4 regions of the Hahella sp. NBU794 genome follow, and region 4 is predicted to be linked to each of the others. Evidence: predicted binding sites of a transcription regulator. Region 4 holds the regulator's gene; each other region holds the start of a gene.
What was found. The regulator LexA, encoded in region 4, represses DNA repair genes until DNA is damaged. The targets are predictions, from matches to a motif close to TACTGTNTANNTANACAGTA.
Positions count from the first base shown of each region.

Region 1: a site for LexA is predicted at 823-842, ahead of umuD (translesion error-prone DNA polymerase V autoproteolytic subunit). Genes of this name have one in related genera too.
Region 2: a site for LexA is predicted at 2,038-2,057, ahead of recN (DNA repair protein RecN). Genes of this name have one in related genera too.
Region 3: a site for LexA is predicted at 750-769, ahead of umuD (translesion error-prone DNA polymerase V autoproteolytic subunit). Genes of this name have one in related genera too.

Region 1 covers NZ_CP192738.1:2,461,139-2,466,071, reverse strand. The annotation lists gene ACQYWX_RS11070 (hypothetical protein) at 1-221, opposite strand, end outside; gene ACQYWX_RS11065 (hypothetical protein) at 273-689, opposite strand; gene umuD (translesion error-prone DNA polymerase V autoproteolytic subunit) at 867-1,289, shown strand; gene umuC (translesion error-prone DNA polymerase V subunit UmuC) at 1,286-2,551, shown strand; gene ACQYWX_RS11050 (COR domain-containing protein) at 4,243-4,933, shown strand, end outside.
Region 2 covers NZ_CP192738.1:5,734,980-5,739,912, forward strand. The annotation lists gene dnaK (molecular chaperone DnaK) at 1-1,102, opposite strand, end outside; gene grpE (nucleotide exchange factor GrpE) at 1,232-1,816, opposite strand; gene recN (DNA repair protein RecN) at 2,079-3,743, shown strand; gene fur (ferric iron uptake transcriptional regulator) at 3,967-4,377, opposite strand; gene ACQYWX_RS25075 (outer membrane protein assembly factor BamE) at 4,562-4,879, shown strand; gene ACQYWX_RS25080 (RnfH family protein) at 4,912-4,933, opposite strand, start outside.
Region 3 covers NZ_CP192738.1:2,715,369-2,720,301, reverse strand. The annotation lists gene ACQYWX_RS12200 (deoxyguanosinetriphosphate triphosphohydrolase) at 1-137, opposite strand, end outside; gene ACQYWX_RS12195 (hypothetical protein) at 244-459, opposite strand; gene umuD (translesion error-prone DNA polymerase V autoproteolytic subunit) at 830-1,216, shown strand; gene umuC (translesion error-prone DNA polymerase V subunit UmuC) at 1,213-2,478, shown strand; gene ACQYWX_RS12180 (ATP-binding protein) at 2,583-4,933, shown strand, end outside.
Region 4 covers NZ_CP192738.1:4,787,532-4,792,464, forward strand. The annotation lists gene ACQYWX_RS20875 (collagenase) at 1-577, opposite strand, end outside; gene ACQYWX_RS20880 (NAD(P)H-dependent oxidoreductase) at 745-1,326, opposite strand; gene lexA (transcriptional repressor LexA) at 1,581-2,183, shown strand; gene ACQYWX_RS20890 (hypothetical protein) at 2,229-2,474, opposite strand; gene ACQYWX_RS20895 (DUF6586 family protein) at 2,633-3,091, opposite strand; gene ACQYWX_RS20900 (DUF1329 domain-containing protein) at 3,644-4,852, shown strand.

The DNA.
Region 1 (4,933 bases), 2.3 Mb from region 4:
TCGCCAATTGTAGGACCTCTATTTACATTTCCAATACATCCAGCCTCATCGCAAAAGGGAACCGCTACCAACACATCCTTTTCCCCCGGCTTGGCAAGATGGATCAGCCCCAAGGGTAGAAAATGAGATTTTTCTAACTCCCTTCCAAAAACATCATCTGGCTCGGGGAAGGCGGTATATTTATCACCATTTTTATATACTTCTAACGGCTCTACATTCATGAACTTACGCCACAGTATTTTTAAATATAACAGATTCATGCTACAGCTTGATCAACCTAAAAAGTCCGAAATTGCCCGATCCTCTTCAAAAATTCGATCGGTTATATAGAAAACATCTTTAATCCAAGGGTGGGCCAAAGCTTCCTCCCGGTCCAATATTCGACCGAAGTACTCTACATCTCGCCAAGGAGACTCGCCTCGGTCCACTACCATGACGCCACGGTTATCGTTGACAGTCTTCATTCTTACCGCAAAGGCCGTTCGGTTTTCTTGCTCTCCACCTTCTCCCCATTCTCCGAGACCAATAAGGGCGTAAACACCTTCCTCCTCATGACCAAGTGTGAATAAAGCAAAATACACAGCAAAGGCATCATTTTCCTTGTAAACGAAACGCGTAAGCCTCGTGGCTATATTCCCACAGCAATCGCACTTCGATTTACTGGGCTCTTCAAATTCTATTCTCAGCATAGTACAAGCCTTGCAGATCCTTCTTTATCTGGGGATTCAATATGTTACATCCTATCTCGTATCTAACGCCAAAAAACGTCGCATCGTGGCCTACCATCCACACAACCGGCGCCATTTGCCGGAATCACGGCAATACTGTATTTTTATACAGTATATTTTATCACTTTAGAGGTCACAATGCGCGTATCGCTACTTGGTCGCAGCGGTGCAAGGATGCGCAGGCGTTTACTCCCGTTGTATTTGGAGCACGTTTCAGCTGGGTTTCCGAGCCCTGCCCAGGACTACATAGAAAAAGCCCTGGACCTCAACGAGCTATGTATCAGGCACCCCGCCGCCACGTATTACGTCCGCGTTCAGGGCGACTCGATGATAGAAGCCGGTATCTATTCCGGCGATATCCTGATAGTGGACCGCTCCCTTACCGCCAAGCACGGCGACATAGTTATTGCAGCCTTACACGGCGAGTTCACGGTTAAGGAATTGCAGCTCCACCCCACCCCTTGTTTGCTCCCCCGTAACAAGCGTTACAAGCCCATAGACGCGCCTGAGATCGAAGTGTTTGGCGTGGTGTCAGGCGTTGTCCGGATACTCAACAGATGACTTTTGCGCTGGTTGATTGCAACAACTTCTATGCGAGCTGTGAGAAGCTCTTCCGACCCGATTTGAAGGACACGCCCGTCCTGGTGCTCAGCAACAACGACGGCTGTATTGTCGCCCGCTCACGGGAGGCCAAAGCGCTTGGCTTTCCCATGGGTGCGCCTATCTTCAAGTTCCGCGACCTGGTTAGAGATCACGGGGTCGTCACCTTTTCGAGCAATTACGCGCTTTACGCGGACATCTCCAGCCGAGTTATGCGCACCCTGGGCGAACTGGCTCCGGTGTGTGAGGTCTACTCTATAGATGAGGCGTTTCTCGATTTATCCGGCGTCTCAGCCTGTATCGATTTGGTGGAGTTCGGCCAGCAGATCCGCCAGACCATCAGCCAGTGGATCGGCATTACCGTCTGTGTGGGCATTGCTCCCACCAAGACATTAGCCAAGCTCGCCAACCACGCAGCCAAACGTTACCCAGCTACCGGCGGCGTGGTTGATCTCTCCGACCGCTACCGCCAGCGCCGTTTATTGACCCTTACGCCGGTTTCGGAGGTCTGGGGCATTGGTTCAAAGCTTGCCGCTCGCCTGGGCGCCCTGGGCATTACCACCGCCTTAGAACTTGCCGAAGCAAACCCCGCCCTACTCCGCAAGCGCTTATCGGTTGTCGTAGAGCGCACGGTTAACGAGCTTAACGGCGTTTCCTGTATTGAGTTAGAAGACGCCCCGCCACCTAAGAAACAGATCATTTGCAGCCGCTCCTTCGGCGAGCGCATTACCTGCTTTCAAAACATGCGTGGGGCCGTATGCGAGTACGCCAGCCGCGCCGCCGAAAAGCTGCGCCGGGAGAAACAGCGCGCCTCCGTCATTACCGTGTTTATCCAGACCGGAAAATTCTCCAAAGGTGAACCATACTACTCCAATGCAGCAACAGGAAAGCTGCCTTTTCCTTCTGACGATACCCGCGATTTTATAGAGCTTGCCAGGGTGTTACTGGAGAGGATCTGGCGGGATGGCTACCGCTATTTGAAGGCCGGAGTAATGCTTTGTGACTTCTCCCCTCCTGGGGTTTGTCAGCGTCATCTATTTGAAGAAGACGAAGGGAGGCGCGGTAGTGTGGAGCTTATGGAGACATTGGATAAGCTTAATAGGGGAACTGGTGGCGTTGTTTGGTTTGCTGGACAGGGTATACAGCAGCCCTGGGGAATGAAAAGAGGGAGGCTTTCTCCTGCTTATACAACAAACTGGAATAAACTTCCCCTAGCTCACTGATCCGTTTTCAGGAACCTAACCCCCTGTTTTTTATCGCACTACAGAACATCTAAAGGTGCAACTTGTTTGTTAGGGGAATTCAAACTACACAGCGATGAATTTTGTTGTATCATCGGTGAATGCGTTGAGTGTTTAACGGGCTAGATTGGTATTGGCATATCATCCAACCCCGTAAAACTCCAGCGCTAAAAATCCATACTATATAGCCCTGGAGGCTTAAATGACCCATTATCGGTTGATTACAACCATACTACTTCTATGCCTAATTTCCCTAATTCTCATGGGAGCAATGGCCACAATTACAATCACTCACCCTAGCTCAGGTAATGAGTTCGTAGTCAGAATGGCATGGGGCGCAGTAGCTGCTCTCTGCACAGCTCTAGCAGCAACATTAAGTACAACGAAGGTGGAATAAAGAGAGGCCTAGAAAATAGAAAGATAGAAAGGGATGAGGCGTCTGTAGAGACGCCTTATCTTTAATCTTGCTTCAAAGCGCTTAGAGAGCTAACAAGCTAGATTGGTATTGGCACAGTAATAGTAGCACCGCCTTACGCGGCATGAAAGCAAAAATGTCCGCCCCGGACAAAGTTCAAATACCTAATCACACTACCGTACGAGCTACTACGCCCATGGTTTGGACACCATTACAGCTAAACTTTGCCTTGCTAAGGAGCCTCACTAATTACGCCGTCGCCTCTCCCAGGCTTCCCATTTAGAAAACTGGGTCAGTTTGCGCACTGTCTTCCGTAGTGGGTAATTGCGCTGAAAAAAGCCCTCATAGAGGGCTTTTGCAAAATAGATAGTTGCTCATCAGTTAGCGTGAGCCATCTGTTTACGGCTTTATTCTAAGTATATAAATCAACAACTTATAAAGCTCAACCAAAACTCTAATCGTTTGGTATAAGATCTTTAGCTTTCTCATTGCAGAGCAGCCCCTCCGCTAAGGATTGAATAATTCCTTGCATTAGGAGACCTCTCACCCAATAATCAAAATTGCAATATTGACGTAGTGCTATTTCGCCTTACGGTGATTAGAGACTACTAGGTAAGTGCATTTGCGTTTCTATCCTAGACTCGCGTCAGCGCAGAGGGCCTGTTGCCGCAGGCTCTCTGTGTCTCCGACATTCACAGAATATACACTAATAAATTGTGAGTGAAGGCTTGTGAAAAAAATCATTTTGGCGTTAGAACATAAGCTTCGACCCTCCCCATAGCTCATAGAAGAAAATAAACTTCCTTTGTTATCAGTCACATATTTCAACATATCCCAAGCCTCATATAAGACCAATATATAACTATTAAATTTAACAATATAAAATCATCAACTTTTCTGGCATAAAGGCCTTACTTTAACCAGAAGCCAAGCTATGTAAGTAGGACAAGTCTATCTACACCACTCCTGACTTACCTAAAATATCAGCCTTACGCAGGACCAGTATTGGCATTCAGCGAACCACATGGATAGGCTCCCTCCCTTCATCTATTCATTCCGCGCTCGTAACATCACCTTGGCCCCTTCCTGATCCTTAATCACAGAGCTTCGCGCCAAACTCCTGGCCAACCGGATAGCTCAATGAGGTTTTCCCTATCCCCTCAGATCATCTGAATTGCTCACTTTTTGACTTGTTTAAATTTCAACCAGAAGCTAGCATTTGTTATATATCCATAATCTATAGTGGAGATATGCCTTTATGGATGATACACCCCCACCTCCTCCCTTCGATCCAATAACAATATTAAAAGTTGAAGCATCCAAGTCTAGCAATACTGTGCCGGAACCTAGAACAGTAGTTACCCATATGCATATAGCAGATAAAAGTGATATAGATATTTATATCCCAGAAATCAGGAGAAGCTTACATTCGATAAAATCAATTTCAATAATTAACTCTAGCCTAACCTCAAAAAATATAGATGACATATTCAAAAACCTATATGCAAATCAGTTAGAAGAAATAAATTTTGCAGGGAATTTTTTCGGATCTGAAGGCATCCAATCACTAGCAAGAAACATAAACAATTTAAACATAAAAAATATCGACTTATCATTTAATGGTCTAACATGCGACAGCATAAATGAATTAATAAAAAACTGCCATCTAAGTAACCTTATAGAGCTAAGCTTAGAAGGTAATTTATTAAATGACAAGGGTGGACAAGAATTATTAAATTCATTTAGATTTAGATCACTTAAAAAGCTGAACATGGCAAGGTGCGGGATAGGAGAAGACGCTACGATCGCATTAGCAAATAACAATAACTTCTCGCAACTTCAAATATTAAATCTAGAAGAGAATAATACTGGTGACAACGGAGCTATTGCAATTTCAAAATCTCCTTACTTGGCATCATTATTAAAGATAGATCTTCAGAACAACAATA
Region 2 (4,933 bases), 950 kb from region 4:
CATCAGGGTTAACGTCTTTGCGCGCTTCTTTACCAAAGAAGTCGGCCACTTTGCTCTGCACCATTGGCATACGAGTCTGACCGCCAACCAGAATCACTTCGTCGATTTCTGAGGAGCTGCAACCAGAATCTTTCAATGCGATGCGGCATGGCTCAAGGCTACGCTCAACCAGCTCTTCCACCAGACTTTCCAGCTTGGCGCGAGTCACTTTAACGTTAAGGTGCTTAGGACCACTTGCATCAGCAGTAATGTACGGCAGATTCACATCCGTCTGCTGACTGCTGGAAAGCTCGATCTTAGCTTTCTCTGCAGCTTCTTTCAGACGCTGCATCGCCAATGGGTCGCCTTTCAGGTCGATACCGGAATCTTTCTTGAATTCCTGCGCCAGATAGTCGATCAAGCGCAAGTCGAAGTCTTCACCACCCAGGAACGTGTCGCCGTTGGTGGCCAGTACTTCAAACTGCATCTCGCCGTCTACATCAGCGATTTCGATAATGGAGATATCGAAGGTTCCGCCACCCAGGTCATAAACGGCCACTTTACGGTCGCCACCCTTCTTGTCCATACCGTACGCCAACGCCGCCGCAGTCGGCTCGTTGATAATACGCTTAACTTCCAGACCGGCGATTCTGCCTGCGTCTTTGGTAGCCTGACGCTGCGCGTCGTTGAAGTAGGCCGGTACGGTGATAACCGCTTCCGTCACCTTCTCGCCCAAGAAGTCTTCCGCCGTTTTCTTCATCTTTTTCAGAACTTCAGCGGAAATCTGGGGAGGCGCCATTTTCTTGCCTTTCACGTCGACCCAAGCGTCGCCGTTGTCAGCCTTGGCGATAGTGTAAGGCACCATTTTGATGTCTTTTTGCACTACATCGTCTTCAAAACGTCTACCGATCAGACGCTTGATGGCGAAAAGAGTATTCGTGGGGTTAGTTACCGCCTGACGCTTGGCGGATTGACCTACCAGCGTCTCATCGTCAGTGTAAGCAACGATGGAAGGCGTAGTGCGTCCGCCTTCAGAGTTTTCAATAACGCGCGGCTTGTCGCCTTCAAGAATCGCTACACAGGAGTTTGTAGTCCCCAAGTCGATCCCGATAATTTTACCCATAATTTCTACTCCTGAAAAAATCTCGCTAATTGATTACCAGCTAATATTGGAGTTGATCTCAATTTTTCAACCCGAAGCTGGCGGGATTTTGTACGTTTTCAACCAGCGCTGAACGCGTGTAAAGCGCGATCAGACGCCTTTCGACACCATAACCATGGCTGGCCGGACCAAACGTCCGCTCAGTAGATAGCCTTTCTGCAATACCGCAATAACGGTATTTGGCTCTACATCGGCTTGCGGCACCATGGACATAGCCTCATGAAATTCCGGGTTGAAGGGCTGCCCCATGGGATCAACCACTTCCACTTCGAATTTTTTCAGGCCGGAGTTGAACAGAGACAACGTCATTTCCACGCCGTCTTTCAAAGTCGTGACCTGGGGTTCGGCGGACTCCGTGGCGCCACAGGCTTCCACCGCCTTTTCCAAGCTATCCACTACCGGCAAGAGCTCTCTCACAAAGCGCTCCAGAGCAAACTTACGCGCTTTCTCAACATCGTTTTCAGCACGACGGCGTACATTCTGCATCTCAGCATGTACGCGCAACATTTGCTCTTTTTGCTCACCGAGCTCCTGCTGCAATCTCTCAATCAACTCGTCACGGTCAGCGGGTTCGCCGCTCGCCTGAGCCGTTTCAGCTTGCTCAGCCATTGCGGCTTGCGCCTGATCGTCAGCGATGACTTGTTCTTCTACTTGACTCTTAGAATCTTCAGACATTTGATCGAATCTCCCAAAATCCATCCGATACTTTTGAATTGCCCTCAATATGGGGTCGATCAAACCGGTTTCAACCAGCCAAATATCGACAATCGTCAGGAAATGACGCAGGTCACCCGACATTGACTCCAGTCAGCATCCAAAATGACTGCAAATCATACAAAAAATACTCTTCGCACCCTCTTGTTGCGTCATGAGTTTCACTGTATAAATACACAAATAACTGTATATATAGACAGTCGCACTTATAGGACAACGCCCTATGCTCACTCATTTGTCGATACGGAACCTAGCCATCGCCAGCCACCTGGAGCTGGACTTTGCTGAAGGCATGACGGCTATCAGCGGGGAAACCGGCGCAGGCAAATCCATTGTTCTGGACGCTCTCGGCCTGACCCTCGGCGATCGAAGTTCTGCAGACATAGTGAGGCACGGTTGTGAACGGGCGGAGGTGAGCGCAGTCTTTGATTTGAGGCGTCTGCCGGAGGCGTTGGCCTGGCTGAAATCCAGAGAACTGGATAATGGCGCGGAATGCATCTTACGCCGAACTGTCACCAACGAAGGTCGATCTCGCGGCTACCTGAATGGGCAGCCCGTCACCATGCAAGACCTTCGCGAACTCGGCGAAACGCTCATGGATATCCATAGTCAGCATGAGCACCAGTCTCTATTGAAAAAGGAAACCCATCTGAAAATGGTGGATGACTTTGGAGGCCACTCCCAGCAGCTTCAACAGGTACGGGACCACTTTCAATCCTGGCGGCGCATAGCCGCCAAACTGAAAGAAAAGCTCAGCCACAGCGAAGAACAGGAAGCGCGAGTGCAATTACTCACTTATCAGGTCGAGGAGTTGGATGCTCTAGCGCTGCTGGAAGGCGAGATTGAGCAATTGGAGCAAGAGCAGGAGCAGCTCGCCAACGCAGAAAATATCATCATGAAAGTTCAGCAGGTCGGCGAAGGTTGCCTGGAAGCCGATGGCGGCTGCATCGACCAACTAAGGCGCGCCATTCATCTGCTGGAGGAAATTAATCTCAACAACGCCTCTCTGCAGACTGCTCGTCAGATGCTGAACGAAGCCATGATCCAGCTTGATGAAGCCAACGGTGAGCTGCGCCATGTACTGGACAGCGTGGAGATCAACCCTGAGCGCCTGCAAGAAGTGGAAGCGAGACTGACCGCCATCTATGATCTTGCTCGCAAGCACCGCGTGGCCCCTGAAGAATTAATGACGCGCCATGTTGAGCTGGCGAGCGAACTCAACAGTTTGACTGATGGCGAAGAGAACCTGGAAAAGCTTGAAGCCCAATCCAAAGAGCTGGAGCAGAAGTATAATCAGGCGGCGCAAAAACTCACCTCCATGAGAACAAAAGCAGGAGAGAAACTACAAGGCGCGGTGAAAAAGCAATTGGTGAAACTAGGACTGAATCCTGAGTTCATCATCCAGTTCTCGCCTCTGAAATCCCCGTCTGCGCTGGGAGACGAGGAAGCTGAAATGTTAATCAGCATGAACCCTGGCCAACCACCCAAGCCTTTGCAAAAGATCGCATCCGGTGGCGAGTTGTCGCGAATCAGTCTGGCGATACAGGTCGTCGCTGCCGCATCCTCCGATACGCCTACATTAGTATTTGACGAAGTGGATGTCGGCATCGGCGGCGGCACGGCGGAAATCGTCGGGCGCATGCTGAGAGAGCTTGGGGCGAAAGCGCAAATTCTCTGCGTCACTCACTTAGCACAGGTGGCTTCCCAAGCTCACAACCACCTTTTCGTGACCAAGCATGTAAGCAGTGGCCAGACACAATCAGCCATACTCAAATTGGAAGGCAGCGACCGTATACACGAAATCGCCAGAATGCTGGGAGGTGTTGATATTACTGAGCACAGCCTGGCGCACGCGCATGAGATGCTGACTTCCAGCCAACTCCAGTAAGATTCCCTACGGCAAAAGGATTTGCTTGTGGCTTTATTTCCACACCGTCCGTATAGCTACCTGATGGCTATCTATATTAGCTATAAATTGGCTATATAAAGGAAGGCTCGATAAGTTTAGATAGATACGCAGGAATGCGATGGAGCAAATGGAGCAAATGGAGCAATGAGAGGATAGGATAGCGCTCCAGGGTTTACTCAGCGCTATCCCAACAAACCGGAAGCTATTTCTTCTTTGGCTTCACGTACAGCGTGAGGCTATGGTCAACAATTTCATAGCCGTGCTCTTCCGCAATTTCCTTTTGGCGCTTTTCAATAACCGGATCGAAGAACTCGATAACATCACCGGTTTCCGCACAAACCATGTGATCATGGTGTTCATCATGATTGAGCTCGAACACCGCATGAGCGCCTTCAAAGTTGTGGCGAAGAATCAGTCCTGCGGATTCAAATTGCGTCAGAACCCGGTAGACCGTGGCCAAACCTACGTCGTCTCCCGCCTCCAGCAGCGCCTTATAAACATCTTCCGCACTCATATGCCGGTTATCGGCGTTTTCCAGAATACTGAGAATCTTTACCCGCGGAAGGGTTACTTTCAGGCCTGCTTTCTTCAGTTCTACGTTTTCGTTCGTCATTTTACCGGGAAACCCAATACCAGTATCGTTGGCAATCAGTTATCATTCCACGTCACGCCAAGATAGTTTAAAAATATCCATGATGCAAAAGTTACGATCCATTGTAATCCTCCTTATTATACACACTCTCACAGCCTGCACCTTCCCAGGCGTCTACAAAATAGATGTCCAGCAGGGAAACATCGTGGAGAAAGAAGCTGTGGACCAACTCAAGGTCGGCATGAACCGTCGTCAGGTTCAGTATCTATTAGGCTCTCCAGTTTTGGAAAGCACGCTCGACCCCAGCTACGACACCTATTTCTATTCCATCCAGCTGTCGGGCGGTAAGATTTATCGTCAGAACATCACTCTGGAATATGAGAATGACATTCTGGTGAATATTGCCAAAGCAAAGCTGCTGCCAGCTGATTTGGCGAACCCCGGCAAGGCTTACAAACTACGCGGCCAAGCTGAGCCTTCTGAGACAGTGGAAGAGACGGACGTTTATAAAACGACCAACTAAGCGTTCAGCAAAACAGGTTTGATTAAGTTTAGCTAGCCCTTTTTGGCCCGATTC
Region 3 (4,933 bases), 2.1 Mb from region 4:
TGTGTCTTCCGTCCCAAACGCCTAAATGCGGACGAAAAAACTATCTTATCGTAGTCTTTATTATATTCGCTCCGTACCTCGCATACTTTTTTTGAGCTTTTCTTTCTTGTAGTAGAGAGTAATTTTTTCCAGTCCATATAATATTCACCATATCCATTAGTAAATGTAACGCCTTTCTTTAGCGCTAAAGTGCAACCCTACGGAAAGGGCTCCACGCCGAGTAGCGACGACAGAATCAAATTATTAAGTTTCTGCGTGGTGTGACTCAAGCTTTCTGACCGCATTTTCAAGAACATCCAAAACGTCTTGTTTATGCATAGTATCAATCCAAGTGTATGGCTTATTTCCCATAATTCCAGCATTTACATTCTCTGACAACCTATCCATGTCAATACCCAGCAACTTGGCTTCGTTTAACACGGCTACTAGAGCCTGCTCATATATACTAAGTTCTGACATATTCGCTCCTAAATTGATTGATTACTTATTGACAAATTTAACATTCTCATATCCCGTATGCGCGCTTATTAAGCTGACAACTCCGAAGTAACTTCCTCCAACCTATTGATTCCATTTTAAAAGCCACGAAAATCAAAACTACCTAAGCCACGAATAACATTGAGTGTGCATATGAAAATTCGTATGCGATCTCATTACCACCTTAGTATAGCCACTAGATTATTGAATCATCGCTAAACCGTGACACCTCATTCTGCAAGGCGTAAGAGTTTCTTGACATGCCAGAGCTTAACTGTATTTTTATACAGTATATTTTATCACTTTAGAGGTCACAATGCGCGTATCGCTACTTGGTCGCAGCGGTGCAAGGATGCGCAGGCGTTTACTCCCGTTGTTTTTGGAGCACGTTTCAGCCGGGTTTCCCAGCCCCGCCCAGGACTACATAGAAAAAGCCCTGGACCTCAATGAGCTATGTATCAGGCACCCCGCCGCCACGTATTACGTCCGCGTTCAGGGCGACTCTATGATTGAGGCCGGCATCTATTCCGGCGATATCCTGATAGTGGACCGTTCCCTTACCGCCAAGCACGGCGACATAGTTATCGCAGCCTTACACGGCGAGTTCACGGTTAAGGAATTGCAGCTCCACCCTACCCCTTGTTTGCTCCCCCGTAACAAGCGTTACAAGCCCATAGACGCGCCTGAGATTGAAGTGTTTGGCGTGGTGTCAGGCGTTGTCCGGATACTCAACAGATGACTTTTGCGCTGGTTGATTGCAACAACTTTTACGCATCGTGTGAGAAGCTATTCCGCCCCGATTTGAAGGATACGCCCGTCCTGGTGCTCAGCAACAACGACGGCTGTATTGTCGCCCGCTCACGGGAGGCCAAAGCGCTTGGCTTTCCCATGGGCGCGCCTATATTCAAGTTCCGCGACCTGGTTAAACAACACGGCGTGGTTACCTTCTCGTCGAATTACGCCCTTTACGCGGACATCTCCAGCCGAGTTATGCGCACCCTGGGCGAACTGGCGCCAGTATGTGAGGTCTATTCTATAGATGAGGCCTTTCTCGACTTGTCCGGCGTCTCAGCCTGTATGGATTTGGTGGAGTTCGGCCAGCAGGTCCGCCAGACCATCGGGCAATGGATCGGTATTACCGTCTGTGTGGGCATTGCTCCCACCAAGACATTAGCCAAGCTCGCCAACCACGCAGCCAAACGTTACCCAGCTACCGGCGGCGTGGTTGATCTCTCCGACCGCTACCGTCAGCGCCGTTTATTGACCCTTACGCCGGTTTCGGAGGTCTGGGGTATTGGTTCAAAGCTTGCCGCTCGCCTGGGCGCGCTGGGCATTACCACCGCCTTAGAACTTGCCGAGGCTAACCCCGCCCTACTCCGCAAGCGCTTATCGGTTGTGGTAGAGCGCACGGTTAACGAGCTTAACGGCGTTTCCTGTATTGAGTTAGAAGACGCCCCGCCACCCAAGAAACAGATCATTTGTAGCCGCTCCTTTGGCGAGCGCATTACCTGCTTTCAGAACATGCGCGAGGCCGTATGCGAGTACGCCAGCCGCGCCGCCGAAAAGCTCCGCAGAGAGAAACAGCGCGCCTCCGTCATTACCGTGTTTATTCAGACCGGAAAATTCTCCAAAGGTGAACCATACTATTCCAATGCAGCGACCGGAAAGCTGCCTTTTCCTTCTGACGATACCCGCGATTTCATAGAGATTGCCCGGGTCTTACTGGATAGGATCTGGCGGGATGGCTACCGCTATTTGAAGGCCGGAGTAATGCTCTGTGACTTCTCTCCTCCTAGGGTTTGTCAGCGTCATCTATTTGAAGTAGACGAAGGGAGGCGCGGTAGTGTGGAGCTTATGGAGACATTGGATAAGCTTAATAGGGGAACAGGTGGCGTTGTTTGGTTTGCTGGACAGGGAATACAGCAGCCTTGGGGAATGAAGCGAGGTAGACTTTCTCCTGCTTATACTACTAGGTGGGATAAGATACCACAAATCAATTAAGAAGCCTTCGTTATCTCTAGCTCTTCGTTGTAACCATAATAGTTGCACACCTATAATCAACAATTAGGACTTTACTCAAACACCCAATAAAAGCTAATCACATTATGGAATCGGCCACATTAAACTTTGATGTAAGCAGCGGGCTTAAAAGTGTATTAGGTAGCGAACTAATCACAGATGACGAGGTCGCAATATTTGAGCTTGTTAAAAACTCTTTCGATGCTAACGCCAAAAGAGTAGACATATATTTTGACGAAAACAAGATCGTCATAGCCGACAATGGTGATGGAATGTCATTTGATGACATTCAAAACAAGTGGCTATTTGTTGCATATTCAGAAAAAAAGCAAAGAAAGAAAGGTTTTAGAGATGACATATCAGATAGCCACCATTACGCTGGGAGTAAAGGCATTGGGAGGTTTTCCTCTGATCGTTTAGGCAAGAAGATAAACCTTCAAACCCGGCCAGAGAATGAAATAGATAAGTTCGTTCACTCATTGACAATAGACTGGAACCTTTTTGATGTTGACCATGCAAATCACTTTGAAAAAATAAATGTGATCTATGAAGAGAAAAATAGCTACTCTCTACCACCAGAAATTCCAAGCATAAAAAAAGGAACAATTATAACAATAAGCGAAACAAGAAAAAAATGGGAAAGAGATGATATATTAAATATAAAAACCGACTTAGCAAAACTCATCAATCCATTTGGCGCTGAAATTGACAAATTCAAAATAGTCATACATGCGCCAGGAGAGATAGAAAATGACAGCAGCGCCGCAAAAAATTTCAGAGACAAAGGAGAGGCTGTACCTCCAAATGCGCTAGTAAATGGAGAAATTGGAAACTTTATTTTTTCAACACTTCAAGAAAAGACAACATATATATCCGTAGAGGTAACACCTGACGGAACACAAATTGAAAGTATTCTTACAGACAGAGGAGAGGTAATTTATCATATAAAAGAACCCAACCCATATTCACTACTTAAGAACTCGGGATTTAGCTGCAAACTATTTTTTTTAAATCACTCGGCTAAACTTACCTTTGCCAAAAGAATGGGCGTCCCGTCCGTTAGATTCGGCTCAGTATTTCTATTTAGAAATGGCTTCCGTGTTTACCCAATAGGCGAGGAAGGCTACGATTGGTTTAAGATAGACCATAGAAAACAGCAAGGATATGCGCGATTTCTAGGAAGTAGAGACGTTATAGGTCGGCTAGATGTATCAGGTTATGACAAGCAGTTTAATGAAGCATCAAGCAGAAACACCGGCTTAATAGAAAATGAAGCCGTAATTGAGTTGCAGACATGCTTCAGAGAACATTGCTTAAAAAGACTTGAGCGATATATAGTACCTGTGACTTTTCCTGATAAGGAAGACAAATATACAAGCGATATTTCACGCCTTCTAACAGACCCTGGCAAAGCAAGAGTGGCGTCAGCGGTTGCCAAACTAGTTGATAGCGATGACGTTCAACTAATCACATACAATAAGAAGCTTGTTAGTTTGCTTGATGAAAGATCTTCACAATTTGAGTCATCGCTTAGTAGTCTAAGAGCAATCGCCGACAAGTCAAAAGACAATACTCTTCTCGACTCTATTAAAGAAGCTGAAAAGAAGTTTGAAGCTATTCGGCGCTCTGAGGAGTTAGCAAGAAAAGAAGCCGATACAGAGAGAGAAGCAAGAAAAGCGGCACAGCTTCGTGCCCAAGAAGCAGAAAAGACCGTTCAAAAGGTAACGACACAACTTAAGGAAGAAAGAAAAAGAAACCTATTCCTTACTTCAATATCATCACTTAACACTGATGCCATAGATAGCCTCCACCATCAAGTTACAATATATGCAGTTGATATTCAGCAAAAAATCGAAAACATACTGCAAAAAATTTCAAACAATAAAGAGTTCCCTGTCAATGATACCATGAGCACACTAGAGCAAATATCTTTACTTAACAAAAAAGTGCTTGGTATATCGAAGTTTGCAACAAAAGCAAACTTTAGGCTCGAATCTGAGATGATCAATGCTGACTTAGGTCATTACGTAGAGCAATACATAACCGAAATATCTATAAACAACATATTTGGCTCATTATCGATAGAAGTCAACAATGACGGAAAAGGATTCGAGCAAAATTTCAAACCCATTGATATATCGATAGTAGTAGACAATCTAATATCCAACTCTAGAAAAAGACAAATAAAAGCAAATCTAATCACCTTTGACATAACACACCCTTCTAAAAATAATATCCACATAATGGTCAGTGATAATGGGAGAGGGTTTGATAGTAGCATTGATGATCTTGATAGAATCTTCGAAAAAGGGTTCTCTTTAACGGATGGCTCAGGATTAGGGCTATATCACGTAAGGCATGTATTAGGGGAAATGAACGGCACAATAGAAGCCGTAAAAGTGAAAGAAAATAACGGCGCTTCATTTTTAATTAGGAT
Region 4 (4,933 bases):
CAATGGCGCCTTGAAGAGCATTATTGGTAACTTGAACGACAACTACCGCAACCTGTTTCTGCAACGTCTTTCCATATAGCTTCTTCTTACGCGGGCGGTTTCTTTCCAGCACATATCCCGCATGCAGATATTGAATGAGGTTCGTCAGTTCATAGATATTATCTTCTTGAAAATAAGATGATTCTGAAGTGGCCGCTTGCGCCACGACTGACATGTTGGCTTCTGAGAATACATTGAGAAGAGCTTGTTCCTCCATGAAGACCAAGTCCCTCACACAATCATGATCCATTCCCCATATGGCCAGAACAAATTCGTCACCCGAGAGCCCCGAAAGTCCATCCAAATAGCAGTCAGGCTTACTCTCTTCCTCGTAGTAAGGCTCGTCCTCTTTTGCTCGACTGTATGCCGGCAGCGGCGGAGGCAGTTCTGATAACTTTTCCGGCTGCTCCGAGTTGTGTCGAAAATACTTAAAAAGCTCCCCACCGCCCTTTGACCATGTCATTGCGCTGACAGTGAGAATAAGAAAGACAACGCCAACCACAAAGGGGGCTCTAAACCATCTGTTCGCTGGCGTCATGACGATTCCTGAAGAGATTTACAACTGATATGAAAAGTACGCTGCGGATTATGAGCTTTACCGCACGGGCCATGAAGATATACCGATAGAAGTTATCGGTCTGTCTAAGAAAAGCATCAAATTGTATCAAAGCCGCCAAGCAGATAAGGCAATGACTAAACCAAAGGCTATATCGCTTTACCGCCGTACCTGCGCATTCTATCCAGCCAGTGTTTTCGGGACCGCGAATCAGAATCCTCCACCGCGCCAATCAGCGACGCCTGGACCGGCGAAACGCCACAAATACCCAAGATATTACGTTTTAGACTTTTTAAACTATGCGAACGATAAAACCAGCGATAGACAAACGCAGGCATCCCCATCGTTACGACAATACGCGCTCTGCGCCCTTTCAATAGCCTTTTGGGCCACTTATCGCCACCGCTTACAGCAAACCCCGGCCGTAGCGTCTGCTCCAGGAATGCTTTTAATATCGCAGGAAGATCTCCCATCCATAGCGGATAAACAATAAACAGACATTCGGCCCATTGGATTTCTTTTTGCGCAGCGATAATCGATTCCGGCGGCGGTTGTTCTTCAAACTCCTGCTTTGAACGCAACCAGGGAAAATTCATTGTCGCCACCGCCAGCCTACGCACGTCATGCCCCGCCGCCACCGCGCCGTCTGCATACGCGTCAGCCAAGGCATGACAATACCGGCCTCCCCGTGGATCAGGGTGCCCCTGAATAATCAAAATACGCGCCCCCATAGGCTGCTCCCTGAGAGACTAATCATCTATTTTATATTTTTCTCAATTAACCAAGGCGGGCATTTGTTGCTGATCAATATTCAACAGCTTTACTTGATAAGTGGTCCGTCATGAGAGTTTTCATCTTAATCCTCAGTCACTTAGACATTTTTTCTTTACTTGCCCAAACCATTACTGTATACATAAACAGACATGGATAAACATATAGTATACACAGAATTTTATCAGACCTTTTAGGGTCCCCGGAGGGTGGAGTGATTAAGCTAACCAAGCGCCAGGAGCAGGTTTTACAACTGATTCGCGAGCATATTGAGGAAACGGGTTATCCACCTACCCGGGCGGAGATTTCTAATCGTCTGGGGTTTCGCTCCGCTAACGCTGCGGAAGAGCACCTGAAAGCTCTGGCGAAGAAAGGCGCTATCGAGATGGTTCCCGGCGCCTCTCGCGGCATCAGGTTGCCAGCGACGGAAACGCAAAATCAGGGGATTCCAATTGTCGGTCAGGTTGCAGCGGGCTACCCCATTCTGGCCCAGGAAAATATTGAAGAATATTGCGAACTGCCTCCATCCTTCTTTACTCCTTCCGCCGATTATTTTCTTCGTGTCAAAGGCATGAGCATGAAGGACGTGGGAATACTCGACGGTGATTTACTGGCGGTGCATCGCACGACCGATATCCACAACGGGCAAATTGTGGTTGCGCGCATTGGCGATGAAGTGACTGTAAAGCGCTTTCAGCGTCAAAAAAACAAAGTGCTTTTATTGCCGGAAAACGAAGAGTTTGAGCCAATTGAAGTGAATCTGTCGCAACAACCGCTGGACATCGAAGGACTGGGCGTCGGCGTTATTCGCCGCTAACAGGGAACGAAGCGCCGACTGCCCTTGTATGGGCAGCCGGGGCCTTTAGTGTACGGTTTTCGGCTTTTCTTCCGCCTCAGACTGACGAATCGCCTCTTCCCGCATATCTCCTACCAATTTAATCGCCGCATTAATCATTGCATGCGCAACAGCTGCGTCATTTTCCGCCAGATATGCCTTGGCTTCCTGACCGAAGCTGATTTTCACCAAATGTTCGCTTCCGCCTCCCATGGGTTGCAAAGCGAAATCGCCATTCGGCAATTGAACAATTTCAAAGAAGCTTGATGCCATTTCCAAATCTCCTACTCGTAAGTTCTCACTGAAATGTTTTCCATCGTCCCAACACCCGGGAGCGAACAAATCAGAAAACTAGCCACAGGCGCCTCAATCATTTTCCTAAGCTGTTATCAGTCGAGGCCTGAGAGGGTTTCTTTCATTCAAGCTTACCTCTACCACTCAAAACTGTGCTCTCTCATCTCGTTGATGAACGCCTGCATGGACTCCAGTATCACCACTAACTCCATCACATATGGAGCTGACGTGGCGGCGATAATATTTTCATTTTGCGGCGTTTCATTTTTTCGGGGGCGAGATATGTCCCCAAATTGTTTTAGCAGTTGAGCCAGCCAGGAATCGGGTTGCTCCACCGCCAGCTTCATGCTGATTACTTCTGGCGATTCAACTTCCAACTCTCCTTCCAAGTCAGCGAGCGTCTCAATTTTAACTTTGATGCGACGCTGCTCCGCAAGCTCATTCAAGAAGCCGACATATGCCTGCTGCAGAAAACGCAAAGCCGCCCGTCCGGCGCATTGCTTTTCCGCCACCGTTGAGGATGCATCCCTCCACTGCAACTGCAGCTTGGCGAAAAACAGGTTTTCATTAACATAAGTCAGCCACTTATCGGACATACCTTAACTCATCAACAATTGCTCTTTGTTAGTGTATAGGTTTTTAACCATAAGTTCTTTAATAAAAAATTCCCCTCCGGACTATTTCCTGAGGCGCAATTCCGATTCGTTTAGACGCCTAGATTTCCTACCATTGCTGACTCCCTCGACTCAGGCTTCCGCAAAATGGCGACAAACTATCAGCAGCCCCTTTCTCATAGCTTAGCACCCGATCCTCAGGCTCGCCCCTTACACAAGTTAACGTTCAGCAGCAACCCGCCATAAACGCTAACAAAGGCGCTAGTGAGAAAACTAGAATAATATTTTAGACTGCTATAATTTTGTCCAGGGAGAGAAAGTAAGGGAACTGTCTGTTACTTCTAGAAAGAGAGTGAGAAAGACATGGCTTATAGCCGTAACGCAAGAAAAAATATAAATAACGCACTGGTATTACTCGTATTTTCACTAATCGCGCAAAACGCCACAGCTAAGGCGCCGCCGGATCAGGTGGCACGTTTGGACCGGGATCTCACGCCGCTTGGCGCCGAGAGGGCCGGTAGCGAAGGGGGGGAAGTGCCCTCTTGGGATGGAGGCATTAAGCAGCCGCCTGCGAATTATAATCCAGATAAATGGCATGCTGACCCCTTCGATGCGGACGTTCCACGCTTCATCATTAACGCCGGCAATGCACAGGATTATTCAGACAAACTGACCGAAGGCCACAAGGCTCTGCTGCAGAAGTATCCAAGCGATTACATTCTGAAAGTGTATCCCAGCCGCCGCAGCGCGTCTTACCCTGACCACGTCTACGCCGCTCTGAAACAAAACGCCGCCAAGGCGGAACTAATGCCTCGTGGAACAGGCGTTAAAGGATCGCTGATCACCAGTCCATTTCCGATCCCCAATCAAGGGGTGGAGATTATCTGGAACCATATCCTGCGCTACCGGGGCGAAGAGGCTTCATTTCGTTCTTCGTTCGCCGCCACACTTCCAGACGGTTCTTACACGCCGGTGACAACCGACTATGAGTATTTCTTTGTGTATGCTCAGCAGCACAATCGCCCGGAAGACATCGATAACAAAATCTTCTATCTCAAGACGGAGGTCGTCGCTCCCGCCAAGCTCGCAGGAACCATGAACCTGGTGCATGAGACGCTGGATCAGATTCGCTCTCCCAGACAGTCCTGGCGCTATCAGGCCGGTGAACGTCGCCTGCGACGCTCCCCTAACCTGGCTTACGACGCCGAGGCTCCAAATAGCGAAGGGCTGCGCACTACCGACCAGATTGATATGTACAACGGGGCGCCGGACCAATATGAATGGACGTTGATCGCCAAGAAAGTCATGTATGTGCCTTACAACGCTTACCAGTTGCACTCCAGCAACCTGCGCATGAACGATATCGTGCGTCCCGGCCACATCAATCAGGAGCATGCGCGCTACGAAGCGCATCGGGTGTGGGTGGTGGAAGGCATCCTGCGCGAAGGGCTGGGTCACATCTATCACAAGCGCCGCATGTACTTTGATGAGGACTCCTGGCAACTGCTGGTTGCGGAGGATTATGACGATAAAGGTGAACTGTGGCGCGTATCGGAAGCTCACTTGGTGAATTACTACGAGGTGAAAGCTCCCTGGACCACACTGGAGGTTATTTACGACCTGAAGTCAGGGCGTTATTTCGTCGACGGTTTGGATAACGAAGAAAGGCCTCGCGACTTTGCGCCCGGACTGAGAGACAGCGACTTCTCGACTTCCGCGGTACGCCGCGCCGCCAGACGCTAATGGTTATCCATTAGACACCTTTAGCCCATCTTTCTCCCACTAAAAAAGGCCGCTGTTTAAGCGGCCTTTCTCTTACTGCAA